Linked DNA regions of Salinarimonas sp.. The protein of the gene in region 3 interacts with the protein of the main gene of each other region in a pairwise test. Links are inferred from orthologs where the notes say so. Each region holds a gene or a part of one and is shown on either strand. Other genes may lie near its edges. The genes, in order: dnaQ, ABL310_RS24790 and dnaE.

Region 1 (2,988 bases), 3.9 Mb from region 3 along the record:
GCTCTCGCCGCCGCGGAGGTGATCGGCCATATCGGCGCCCGCCCGCAGCGCAGCCTGAAGGACATGGCGCAGGAAGAGGGGCTGATGTGACGTCCGCCGCTGGTCGCGAGCGTTTCGGGCGGGCATGATCGCCCCTCGACGAGAGGAGAGCGCCCCATGACCGCCGACGCACCCGCCCCGATTCCGGTCGACTGGTCGACGCTGCCCACGCCCGTGGACGACGGCGCGGCGGCGCATCTTCCCGGGATGCGCCTGCCGGACGTCACCCTGCCCGCCACCGACGGCGAGCCGGTGCGCCTCTCCGATCTCGGCGGGACGGTGGTGCTCTACGTCTATCCGATGACCGCCGAGCCGGGCGTGGAATTGCCTCCGGACTGGGGCGAGATCCCCGGAGCGAAGGGCTGCACGCCGCAATCCTGCGCCTTCCGCGACCATTTCGCGGAGCTGCGCGCGGCGGGCGCCGACGCGGTGTTCGGCGTCTCGACGCAGACGCGAGAGGCCCAGCAGGAGGCGGCCTCGCGGCTCGCCTTGCCCTTCCCGCTCCTCTCCGACGCCGACCTCGCGCTCGCGGACGCCCTGCAGCTTCCCACCTTCGCGGCGGGCGGCCGCACGCTGCACAAGCGCGTCACCCTGATCGCCCGCGACGGCGTGATCGAGACGGTGTTCTACCCGGTCTTTCCGCCGGACCGGAACGCCGCGGACGTGATCGCCTGGCTCCTCGCCCACCCCTGAGACGTCCTCACCGCCGTGCGCGCCGGCGCTGAAGCGTCTTCCAGCGCCGGGTCGCCGCGAGCACCAGTCGCGCCACCGGGCGGCGCAGGACGGGGACGTCGGTGGCGACGAGGATCAGGCCGAGCGGCAGCATCCAGATGCCGAGCACGGGCAGGAAGGAGAAGATCCCGCCGACCGTCAAGGCGAGCCCGAGGGGCAGCCGGACCCAGCGGCCCTCCGGCCGCCGCAGCCGCCGCACGGCCGGCGTCGCCCGCTCCGGCGCGATGGTCTCGACGCGGCGCAGCGCGTCCTCCAGGATCTTCTCGTCGTCCGCCATGAAGACTCGCTCGGTTGGACGTACCGAATCCAACCGCGCACCCGGGGGCGGCGTTCCGCCCGCAGCCGCCGGCGGGCAGCAGGCGAGCGCCGTGCGGCGCGCCCTATTCGGCCGCTTCGGCGGCGGGCAGGTAGTCGCGCCACACGGTCTCGCCCTTGAAGCCGGCGAGGAAAGCGGCATGCGCCGCGCGCTCGGCATCGGTGAGGCGGGAGGCGGCAGGGCGGCGCTCGGCGCGCGGTGCGGCGGCGACGAGGGCCGGACCGCGGCCGGCGCTCGGGGCGGAAAAGCCGAGATCGACCTGCTTGCCGCCGATCAGCTCGATATAGACCTCGGCCAGGATCTCGGCGTCGAGGAGCGCGCCGTGCTTGGTGCGCTTCGAATTGTCGATGCCGTAGCGGCTGCACAGCGCGTCGAGGCTCGCCGGCGCGCCGGGATGCTTGCGCCGGGCCATCATCAGCGTGTCGAGCACCTGGTCCGCCGGCCAGCGGGGCCGGCCGAGGCGCTCGAGCTCCATGTCGATGAAGCCCATGTCGAAGGGCGCGTTGTGGATCACGAGCCGCGCACCCTCGATGAAGGCGAGGAACTCCTCGCAGATCGCGGCGAAGACCGGCTTGTCGGCGAGGAACTGGTCGGAGAGCCCGTGCACCCGGAAGGCGCCCTCCGACATCTCCCGCTCGGGGTTGACGTAGCAGTGGAAGCTGCGCCCCGTCGGGATGTGGTTGAGGAGCTCGACGCAGCCGATCTCGACGATGCGGTCGCCGAGATCCGCGTCGCGGCCGGTGGTCTCGGTATCGAGGACGATCTCGCGCAAGGCTCGGGCTCCGGCAGGTTCTCTCGGCCGCTCTATCGGCGACGCGCCGCGCGGCCTTCGCGGCCGGCGAGCGCGCGCAGGATATCGCGCACCTGCCGCTCGGCGGAAGGGAAGCCGCGGCTCGTATCCACCAGGAAATGCGCGCGGGCGCGCTTCTCGGCGTCGGGAATCTGCCGCGCGAGGATGCCGGCGAGCTTCTCCTGCGTCATGCCGGCCCGCGCGAGGACCCGCTCGCGCTGGACCTCCGCCGGCGCTGTGACGACGCAGACCGCGTCGCAGAAGCGCTCGCCCCCGGTCTCGAAGAGAAGGGGAATGTCGAGAACGGCGATGGGCGCGCCGGAGGCCCGGGCGCGCTCCAGGAAGCGTTCGCGCTCGGCGGTGACGAGGGGGTGCACGATGGCCTCGAGCCGCGCCATGGCCTCGGGCTTGCCGATCACCATCGGCCCCAGAGCCGTGCGATCGACGACGCCCTCCCGGGTGGCGCCCGGGAAGGCCGCCTCGATCGCCGCCGCGGCCTCGCCGGCGTAAAGCGCGTGGACCGTCGCGTCCGCATCGTGGACCGGCGCGCCGGCGCGGCGGAACATGGCGGCGGTGGCCGACTTGCCCATGCCGATCGAGCCGGTGAGGCCGAGGACGAAGGTCATCGCGCGGCGCGCTCCAGGTCGGCCTCGACCAGCGCCCGCAGCTCCGGCGTCACCTCCGGGCGCACGCCGAACCAGCGCTCGAAGCCCGGCGCGGCCTGATGCAGCAGCATGCCGAGCCCGTCCACCGCCGCGAGGCCACGCGCGCGCGCGTCGCGCAGGAGATCGGTCTCGAGCGGCGCGTAGACGATGTCCGCGACGGCGGCGTGCTCCGGCAGCGGCGCGAGGTCGATCTCGAGCGGCGGCTTTCCGGTCATGCCCAGCGGCGTGGTGTTGACGACGAGGTCGGCGCGCGCCAGCGCCCGGTCGATATCGCCGATGGGGATGGCGGTCGTGCGCGTCGGCGCGAAGGCGAGGATCGGCGTCGCCTTGTCGACGTCGCGGGCGGCGACGATGACGCGCTCGAGCCCGCGGTCGAGGAGCCCCGCGACCACCGCCCGTCCGGCGCCCCCGGCGCCGAGCACGAGCGCGCAGCGCAACCGCTCCTC
Region 2 (3,132 bases), 4.0 Mb from region 3 along the record:
TCGCCGCTCCTCGCCACCGCCATCGGCTTTCTCGCGATCCTCTCCTGGGGATTGCTCGCGCTGTTCACCGCCGCGTCCGGCGTGATCCCGCCCTTCCAGATGAACGCGATGTGCTTCGCGATCGGCGGGCTCCTCGGGCTCCTCACGCTGCCGTTCCGGCCGGGCGCCGTACGGGCGCTGATCCAGCCCTGGCGGGTCTGGGCGCTGGGCGTGGGCGGCCTGTTCGGCTACCACGCGCTCTATTTCGCGGCTCTGCGCCTCGCCCCGCCGGCGGAGGCCTCCCTCGTCGCCTATCTCTGGCCGCTGCTCATCGTCGTCTTCTCCGGCTTGCTTCCGGGCGAGCGGCTGAAGGCGATCCACGTCGCCGGCGCGCTGATCGGCTTCTCGGGCGTCGTCGTGCTCGCGCAGGGCCAGGGCCTCGCGGCGCGGGTCGAGGACGTGCCGGGCTATCTGCTGGCGCTCGCGGCGGCGCTGTTCTGGTCGTCCTATTCGGTGCTCTCGCGCCGGGTCGCGAGCGTGCCGACGGACGCCGTCGTCGGCTTCTGCTTCGCCACTGCGATCCTCTCGCTCGCCTGTCATCTCGCCTTCGAGACGACGGTCTGGCCGGCGGACACGACGCAATGGCTCGCCGTCCTCGCGCTCGGGCTCGGGCCGGTGGGCGCGGCCTTCTACGCCTGGGACATCGGCTGCAAGCGCGGCGACATCCGCCTCCTCGGGGTGGCCGCCTATTCCGCGCCGGTGATCTCGACGCTCGCCCTCGTCGCCACGGGCTACGCCGCGCCGACGCTGGCGCTCGCGGCCGCCTGCGCGCTGATCGTGGCGGGGGCGCTGGTGGCGTCCGGGGACAAGCTCCTGCGGCGGCGCCCCGCCGGCGCGTGAGCTTCCCCACCTCTCGCGCCGCGTGCTACACCACGGCCCCCGTCCAGCCCGGAGCCGCCCGATGAAGCCGCTCAACACCGTCTTCACGAACCTGCCGACCACGATCTTCGAGGAGATGTCGCGGCGCGCGCGCGAGACGGGAGCCGTCAATCTCGGCCAGGGCTTCCCGGACGATCCCGGCCCGCTCGACGTGCGCGAGGCGGCGGCGAAAGCCGCGGTCGAGGGCTGGAACCAGTACCCGCCCATGCTCGGCCTCCCCGAGCTGCGCGCCGCGATCGCCGCGCACTACGCCCATTGGCAGGGCCTCGATCTCGATCCCGAGCGGGAGGTGATGGTCACGTCGGGCGCCACCGAGGCGCTGGCCGGCGCGCTGATGGCGATCCTCGAGGACGGCGACGAGGTGGTGCTGTTCGCGCCGATGTACGACGCCTACCTGCCGCTGGTGCGCCGCGCCGGCGGCGTGCCCCGCGTCGTCACCCTCCAGCCGCCGCGCTTCGGCCTCGACGAGGCGGCTTTGCGCGAGGCCTTCTCGCCGCGCACCAAGGCGGTGCTGTTCTGCAATCCGCTGAACCCCACGGCGACGATCTTCTCCGACGAAGACCGGGCGCTGCTCGCGCGCCTGTGCGTCGAGTTCGACGCGATCGCCGTCTGCGACGAGGTCTGGGAGCACGTCGTCTTCGACGGCGCCCGCCACCGGCCGCTGATCGCCGAGGCGGGCATGCGGGAGCGGACGGTGAAGATCGGCTCGGCCGGCAAGATCTTCAACCTCACCGGCTGGAAGGTCGGCTTCGTCTGCGCCGCGCCGGCGCTGCTCGGCACGCTCGCCAAGGCGCACCAGTTCCTCACCTTCACGACGCCGCCGAACCTCCAGGCCGCCGTCGCCTACGGGCTTTCCAAGGACGACGCCTTCTTCGAGGAGCTGCGCGCCGATCTCCAGCGCTCCCGCGACCGCTTCGCCGCCGGGCTCGCCGATCTCGGCTTTCGCGTCATCCCGGCGGCGGGCACCTACTTCCTCACCATCGACATCGCCGACCACGGCGAGGACGACGTCGCCTTCTGCCGCCGGCTCGTGACCGACCACGGCGTCGCGGCCATCCCGGTCTCGGCCTTCTACCCGGGCGGGGAGGTGACGAACGTGGTGCGCTTCTGCTTCGCGAAGACGGACGCGACGCTGGACGCGGCGCTGTCGCGGATGCGGGGGGTGTGAGTCACGGCCTGGAGAGGAAGGCCAGGGCCACGGCCACCGCGACGAGCACGGCTCCGCTCGCCCGGCCGAGGATCGCCCTTCGGCCGCGCAGGGCATCGAGCCCGCCGAGCGCGGCACCGGCGCCGGCATAGGCCGACGCCGTGACCACCTCGATCGCGATGTAGGCGAGCCCCAGCCCCAGGATCTGGACCGTCGCCCCGCGCGGGTCCGGCACGAATTGCGGGATGAAGACCGCGAAGAGCAGATAGGCTTTCGGATTGCCGACGGCGACCGCGAACTCGCGCCGCGCCAACGCTCGCGCGTCCTTCGCGCCGGGCGCGTCGTCGCCGGCCGGATCGGGCCGGCGCATCATCGCCACCCCGATCAGCGCGAGAACGACCACGCCGATCCACTTCACGACCGCGAACGCCCGATCCGACGCTTCGAGCACGGCGCCGATCCCGAAGGCGACCGCAGCGGCGATCACCACGAACGCCGCCACCCGCCCGGTGAGGCTGAGGAGCGTGGTGCGAAAGCCGATCGTCGCCCCATGCGCGAAGGACAGGAGATTGTTGGCCCCGGGAGCGGCGGCGACGAGCAGCGCCGCCGCGAGGAAGGAGAGCAGGTGAGGGGAAAGCCCTTCGCCGAGCATCTGATCCCGCTATTCCGAGGCGGGACGGCTCACGCCTTGCGACCGAGAATACAGTGGTCGAAGATCGGTGCCTCGTCCACCGAGAGGCGATGGAGCCGGGCGACCCCCGGTCCGGGCGCGGGGGCGGCGCTTGCGGATGCCGAATCCGTCGGACATACTCGGCAACATGTCCGACGGGAGCCGATCATGCCCGAGGTAAAGCCGAAGCGACAGCACATGCAGCCGGAGCAGGCGCGCTCCGCGCGCGGCCGCAGCCGCCGTCGTACCCTCGACCCGGTGGTGGCCGAGCGCGTGGAGCAGGCGCTCGCACGCCTGAAGGAAGACGGCCGCCTGGCAGGCGATCGGGGGCGCAGGCTGAGCGTCCGGGTCGACCCGGGGCTCGTCGCCGCCGCGGCGGAGCGTGTCGGCACGGAGA
Region 3 (4,212 bases):
GTCATTCTCGGTCATTCAACTCGTCCCGTCTCGCCTCCAGAAGATGCCGGTTCGCCGCCGCCCATGCAAGGACCTCCTGCATGGGCCGCCTCGGATACCGCCCGAACAGCACCTTCAAGCTCCGCAGGTCGACGACTGCATCCGTTCCCGGCCCCACGACATGAAAGTGCGGCGGCGGATGCTCCGCGGGCGCTGCGTAAATGTAGATCGCGAGCTTGGTGCGAAACGTGACGATACGGGGCATGCCCGTCGCCTTGCAGGCGCATTTGATCTCACGATATCCCCAAATATGCAACCATTCGACAGTTAAATCTCAAAGAAGCCACTGAGTGTATCAACTGATCTCCACCCACTCCACCCCCGGCACAGCCCTGAGCGCCCCCGCGATCTGCGGGGTGGCCAGATACCGTCCGGGGAGCTTCACCTCCACCTCCTGCTCGCCCTCGTTCAGGATCAGCACGAGGGAGACCTCGCCCTCGCCCTTCGTCTTCAGCCGCTCCTGCACGGAGCGGATGGGGCGGTCGTCGCGCAGGTAGATGCGCATGCCCTTCTGGTGCTTGGCGATGGCCTGGTCGAGGGGCTCCACCGCATTGATGCGCGCGCGCACGTCCTCGCCCTCGACGCCCGCCTGGACGACGAGCACCACCGCCGCGCCCGGCTCCAGATCGTCGCGGAAGCGCTGGAGGCCCTCGGAGAAGACGATCGCCTCGAAATGCCCGGACTGGTCGGAGAGCTGCAGGATGCCCATCTTCGAGCCGGACTTGGTGCGCCGCTCCTGCCGGTCGAGCACGGTGGCGGCGAGGCGCCCGACATTGGCGCCGGCGCGCACGGAGCGGACGAAATCCGTCCAGCGCTGGACGCGCAGCTTGCCCAGCAGCTCGGCATATTCGTCGAGCGGATGGCCCGAGAGGAAGAAGCCCACCGCGTCGTATTCGCGCTGCAGCCGATCGGACGCCGTCCACGGCTCGTGCTCGGGCACGCGCAGCGACACGTCCGCCGCCGCGAGCCCGCCGAACATGTCGACGATGCCGGTCGTCTCCGCCTCCGCCGCCTGGGCGGCGAGGGCGAGCATCGGCTCGATGGCGGCGAAGGCGCGGGCGCGGTCGGGCTCGAGGTCGTCGAAGGCGCCGGCGCAGACGAGGTTCTCGAGGATGCGCTTGTTGACGCTCTTGGGCGGCAGGCGCCGGGCGAAATCGGCGAGGTCCTTGAACGGCTCCGCCCCGCGCGCGGCGACGATCGACTCCATGGCCTGGCGGCCGACCCCCTTCACCGCGGCGAGCGCGTAGCGGATCGCGCCCTCGTGCACCGAGAAGCGCACCTGCGAGCGGTTGATCGAGGGCGGCTCCACCCGGATGCCGAGGCGCTGCGCCTCCCGGCGGAATTCGGAGAGCTTGTCCGTGTTGTCGATGTCGAGGTTCATCGACGCGGCCAGGAACTCGACCGGGTGGTTCGCCTTCACGTAGGCCGTCTGGTAGGAGACGACCGCGTAGGCGGCGGCGTGCGACTTGTTGAAGCCGTAATCCGCGAACTTGGCGAGCAGGTCGAAGATCTCGTCCGCCTTGGCCTCGTCGATGCCGTTCGCCTTGCAGCCGTCGACGAAGCGGACGCGCTGCTTGTCCATCTCCGCCTTGATCTTCTTGCCCATGGCGCGGCGCAGGAGGTCGGCGTCCCCGAGCGAGTAGCCGGCCAGCAGCTTGGCCACCTCCATCACCTGCTCCTGGTACACGATGATCCCGAAGGTCTCGCGCAGGATCGGCGCGAGCTTGGGGTGCGGGTACCATTCGCTCTCGGGCTCGCCCTTGCCGAGCTTGCGGGCGCAATAGACCGGGATGTTCGCCATCGGGCCCGGACGGTAGAGGGCGACCAGCGCGATCAGGTCCTCGATGCGGTCGGCGCGCATCTCGACGAGCGCCTTGCGCATGCCCGCCGATTCCACCTGGAACACGCCCACCGTCTCGCCGCGCCCGAGCATCTCGTAGGTGGTCTTGTCGTCGAGCGGCAGGCCGGAGAGATCGACCGCGACGCCGCGTTCCTTAAGGAGGTCGACGGCGTTGCGCAGCACGGTGAGCGTCTTGAGGCCGAGGAAGTCGAACTTGACGAGGCCCGCCTGCTCGACCCACTTCATGTTGTACTGCGTCACCCGCATGCCCGTCTTCGGGTCTCGGTAGAGCGGCACGAGCTCCTGGAGCGGGCGGTCGCCGATGACGACGCCGGCGGCGTGCGTCGAGGCGTGGCGGTGGAGGCCCTCCAGCTTCTGCGCGATGGCGAGGAGCCGCTCGACCACCTCCTCCTGCTCGGCCGCCTCGCGCAGGCGCGGCTCGTCCTCGATGGCCTGCTCGAGGGTGACGGGCTTCGCCGGGTTTTGCGGCACGAGCTTGCAGAGCTTGTCCACCTGCCCGAAGGGCATGGCGAGCGCCCGGCCGACGTCGCGCAAGACGCCGCGGGCGAGCAGCGTGCCGAAGGTGATGATCTGCGCCACTTGGCGTTCGCCGTAGCGGCGCTGCACGTAGTGGATCACGTCCTCGCGGCCGTCGACGCAGAAGTCGATGTCGAAATCCGGCATCGAGACGCGCTCGGGATTGAGGAAGCGCTCGAACAGCAGACCGAAGCGCAGCGGGTCGATGTCGGTGATGGTCAGAGACCAGGCCACCAGCGAGCCCGCGCCCGAGCCGCGGCCCGGGCCGACGGGGATGTCGTGGTCCTTGGCCCACTTGATGAAGTCGGCGACGATGAGGAAGTAGCCGGGGAACTTCATCCGCCGGATGATGCCGAGCTCGAAGTCGAGCCGGTCGTGGTAGTCCTGCTCCGTCGTGCCCGGCGCCGGGCCGTGCGCCGCGAGCCGCGCGGCGAGCCCCTCCTTGGCCTGGCGCTCGAGCTCGAGCCCCTCGGCCTCCTCGCCGTCGACGCCCTCCACGTCAGCGGTGAAGCGCGGCAGGATGGGCTTTCGCGTCGTCACCCGGTACGAGCAGCGCATCGCCACCTCGACGGTGTTGGCGAGCGCGTCCGGCAGGTCGGCGAAGAGCGCCTGCATCTCGGCGCGGGTCTTGAAGCGGTGCTCCGGCGAGAGCCGGCGCCGATCCGTGTTGGCGACGACCTGGCCCTCGGCCACTGCGAGGAGCGCGTCGTGGGCCTCGTAGTCGTTCTCACCTGCGAAGAAGGGCTCGTTCGTCGCGACCAGCGGCAGGCCGCGCTCGTCGGCGAGCGCGATCAGCGCGCCCTCCACCGCACGCTCCTCCTCGAGCCCGTGGCGCTGGATCTCGACGTAGAGCCGCTCGCCGTAGATCGCCTCCAGCGCCGAAAGCCGCTTGCCGGCGAGCTCGGCGCGGCCGGAGGCGAAGGCCCGGTCGAGGGGGCCGGTGAGCCCGCCGGTGAGCGCGATCACGCCCTCGGCGTGATCGGCGAGCGCCGCGAGCGAGACCTGCGGGCTCGCACCGAGCGCCCCATCGAAATAGCCGCGCGTGACGAGCCGCATGAGGTTGCGGAAGCCCTCCTCGGTCTGCGCCAGCAGCACGAGGTTGGCGATCCCGCCGGCGAGCGCGGCGGGGCCCTGGCGCTGGGCCGGGTCCGGCTCCTCGAAGCAGGTGGTGAGCTGCACGCCCGCGATCGGCTGGATGCCGGCCCCCGACAGCTTCTCGGAGAATTCCAGCGCGCCGAACAGGTTGTTCGTGTCGGTCAGCGCCAGCGCCGGCTGGCGGTCGGCGAGCGCGAGCTTGGAGAGCGCGCCGATCTGCAGAGCGCCCTCGAGCAGCGAGTAGGACGAGTGCGCGTGGAGGTGAACGAAGCCCACGTCCTTGAGAACCGCCATCGTCTCCCCCGCGTCCCGATCCGCCGACGTTCCTTATCCGTTTTAGGGAGCCGGGTGTCGAGGGGAGAGGGGCGACGGGGCTGTGGACGGCGGCGGCGTACGCCGCCTCAGCCCTCGCCGTTCGCCGGCTTCGGACCGCCCTTCGACACCCCGACCATCGCGGGCCGCAGGCAGCGCTCGCCGATGACGTAGCCGGTCTGGACGACCTGGACGACGGTGCCGTTGGGCACGTCCGGGTTCGGGATCTCGAACATGGCCTGGTGCAGGTTCGGATCGAACTTCTCGCCCTGCGGGTCGATCTTCCTCACGCCGTGGCGCTCGAGCGTGTGGAGCAGATCGCGCTCGGTGAGCTCGATGCCTTCCACCAGAGTCTTCGCCGGGCCTTCCATGCCCTCGCGGGCGTCGCC

The links.
Region 1: the proteins of dnaE (region 3) and dnaQ interact in binary tests that used the Escherichia coli proteins (3 or more experiments, as listed by UniProt). The link is inferred for Salinarimonas sp. from one-to-one orthologs.
Region 2: the proteins of dnaE (region 3) and ABL310_RS24790 interact in binary tests that used the Escherichia coli proteins (3 or more experiments, as listed by UniProt). The link is inferred for Salinarimonas sp. from one-to-one orthologs.

What each region holds. Positions count from the first base shown.
Region 1 is NZ_CP157794.1:5,167,132-5,170,119, reverse strand. Bases 6-2,848 are described here. They hold dnaQ (DNA polymerase III subunit epsilon), read right to left. Parts: upstream 1,860-2,848; coding sequence 1,152-1,859; downstream 6-1,151. Other genes in these bases: ABL310_RS24010 (shikimate dehydrogenase), read right to left, coding at 2,500-2,848; coaE (dephospho-CoA kinase), read right to left, coding at 1,892-2,503; ABL310_RS24025 (hypothetical protein), read right to left, coding at 740-1,048; ABL310_RS24030 (peroxiredoxin), read left to right, coding at 157-732; ABL310_RS24035 (adenosine kinase), read left to right, coding at 6-90. Also shown: more of ABL310_RS24035, read left to right, coding at 1-5; more of ABL310_RS24010, read right to left, coding at 2,849-2,988. UniProt on the Escherichia coli protein: DNA polymerase III is a complex, multichain enzyme responsible for most of the replicative synthesis in bacteria. The epsilon subunit contain the editing function and is a proofreading 3'-5' exonuclease.
Region 2 is NZ_CP157794.1:5,321,709-5,324,840, forward strand. What follows is about bases 27-3,013. They hold ABL310_RS24790 (aminotransferase), read left to right. Parts: upstream 27-940; coding sequence 941-2,086; downstream 2,087-3,013. Other genes in these bases: ABL310_RS24785 (EamA family transporter), read left to right, coding at 27-879; ABL310_RS24795 (LysE family transporter), read right to left, coding at 2,088-2,717; ABL310_RS24800 (hypothetical protein), read left to right, coding at 2,904-3,013. Also shown: more of ABL310_RS24785, read left to right, coding at 1-26; more of ABL310_RS24800, read left to right, coding at 3,014-3,132. UniProt on the Escherichia coli protein: Shows aminotransferase activity with methionine and histidine as substrates, and to a lesser extent also with phenylalanine.
Region 3 is NZ_CP157794.1:1,309,126-1,313,337, reverse strand. The notes cover bases 135-4,201. They hold dnaE (DNA polymerase III subunit alpha), read right to left. Parts: upstream 3,806-4,201; coding sequence 335-3,805; downstream 135-334. Other genes in these bases: grpE (nucleotide exchange factor GrpE), read right to left, coding at 3,913-4,201; ABL310_RS06080 (DUF4160 domain-containing protein), read right to left, coding at 135-244. Also shown: ABL310_RS06085 (hypothetical protein), read right to left, coding at 1-15; more of ABL310_RS06080, read right to left, coding at 2-134; more of grpE, read right to left, coding at 4,202-4,212. UniProt on the Escherichia coli protein: DNA polymerase III is a complex, multichain enzyme responsible for most of the replicative synthesis in bacteria. This DNA polymerase also exhibits 3' to 5' exonuclease activity. The alpha chain is the DNA polymerase catalytic subunit.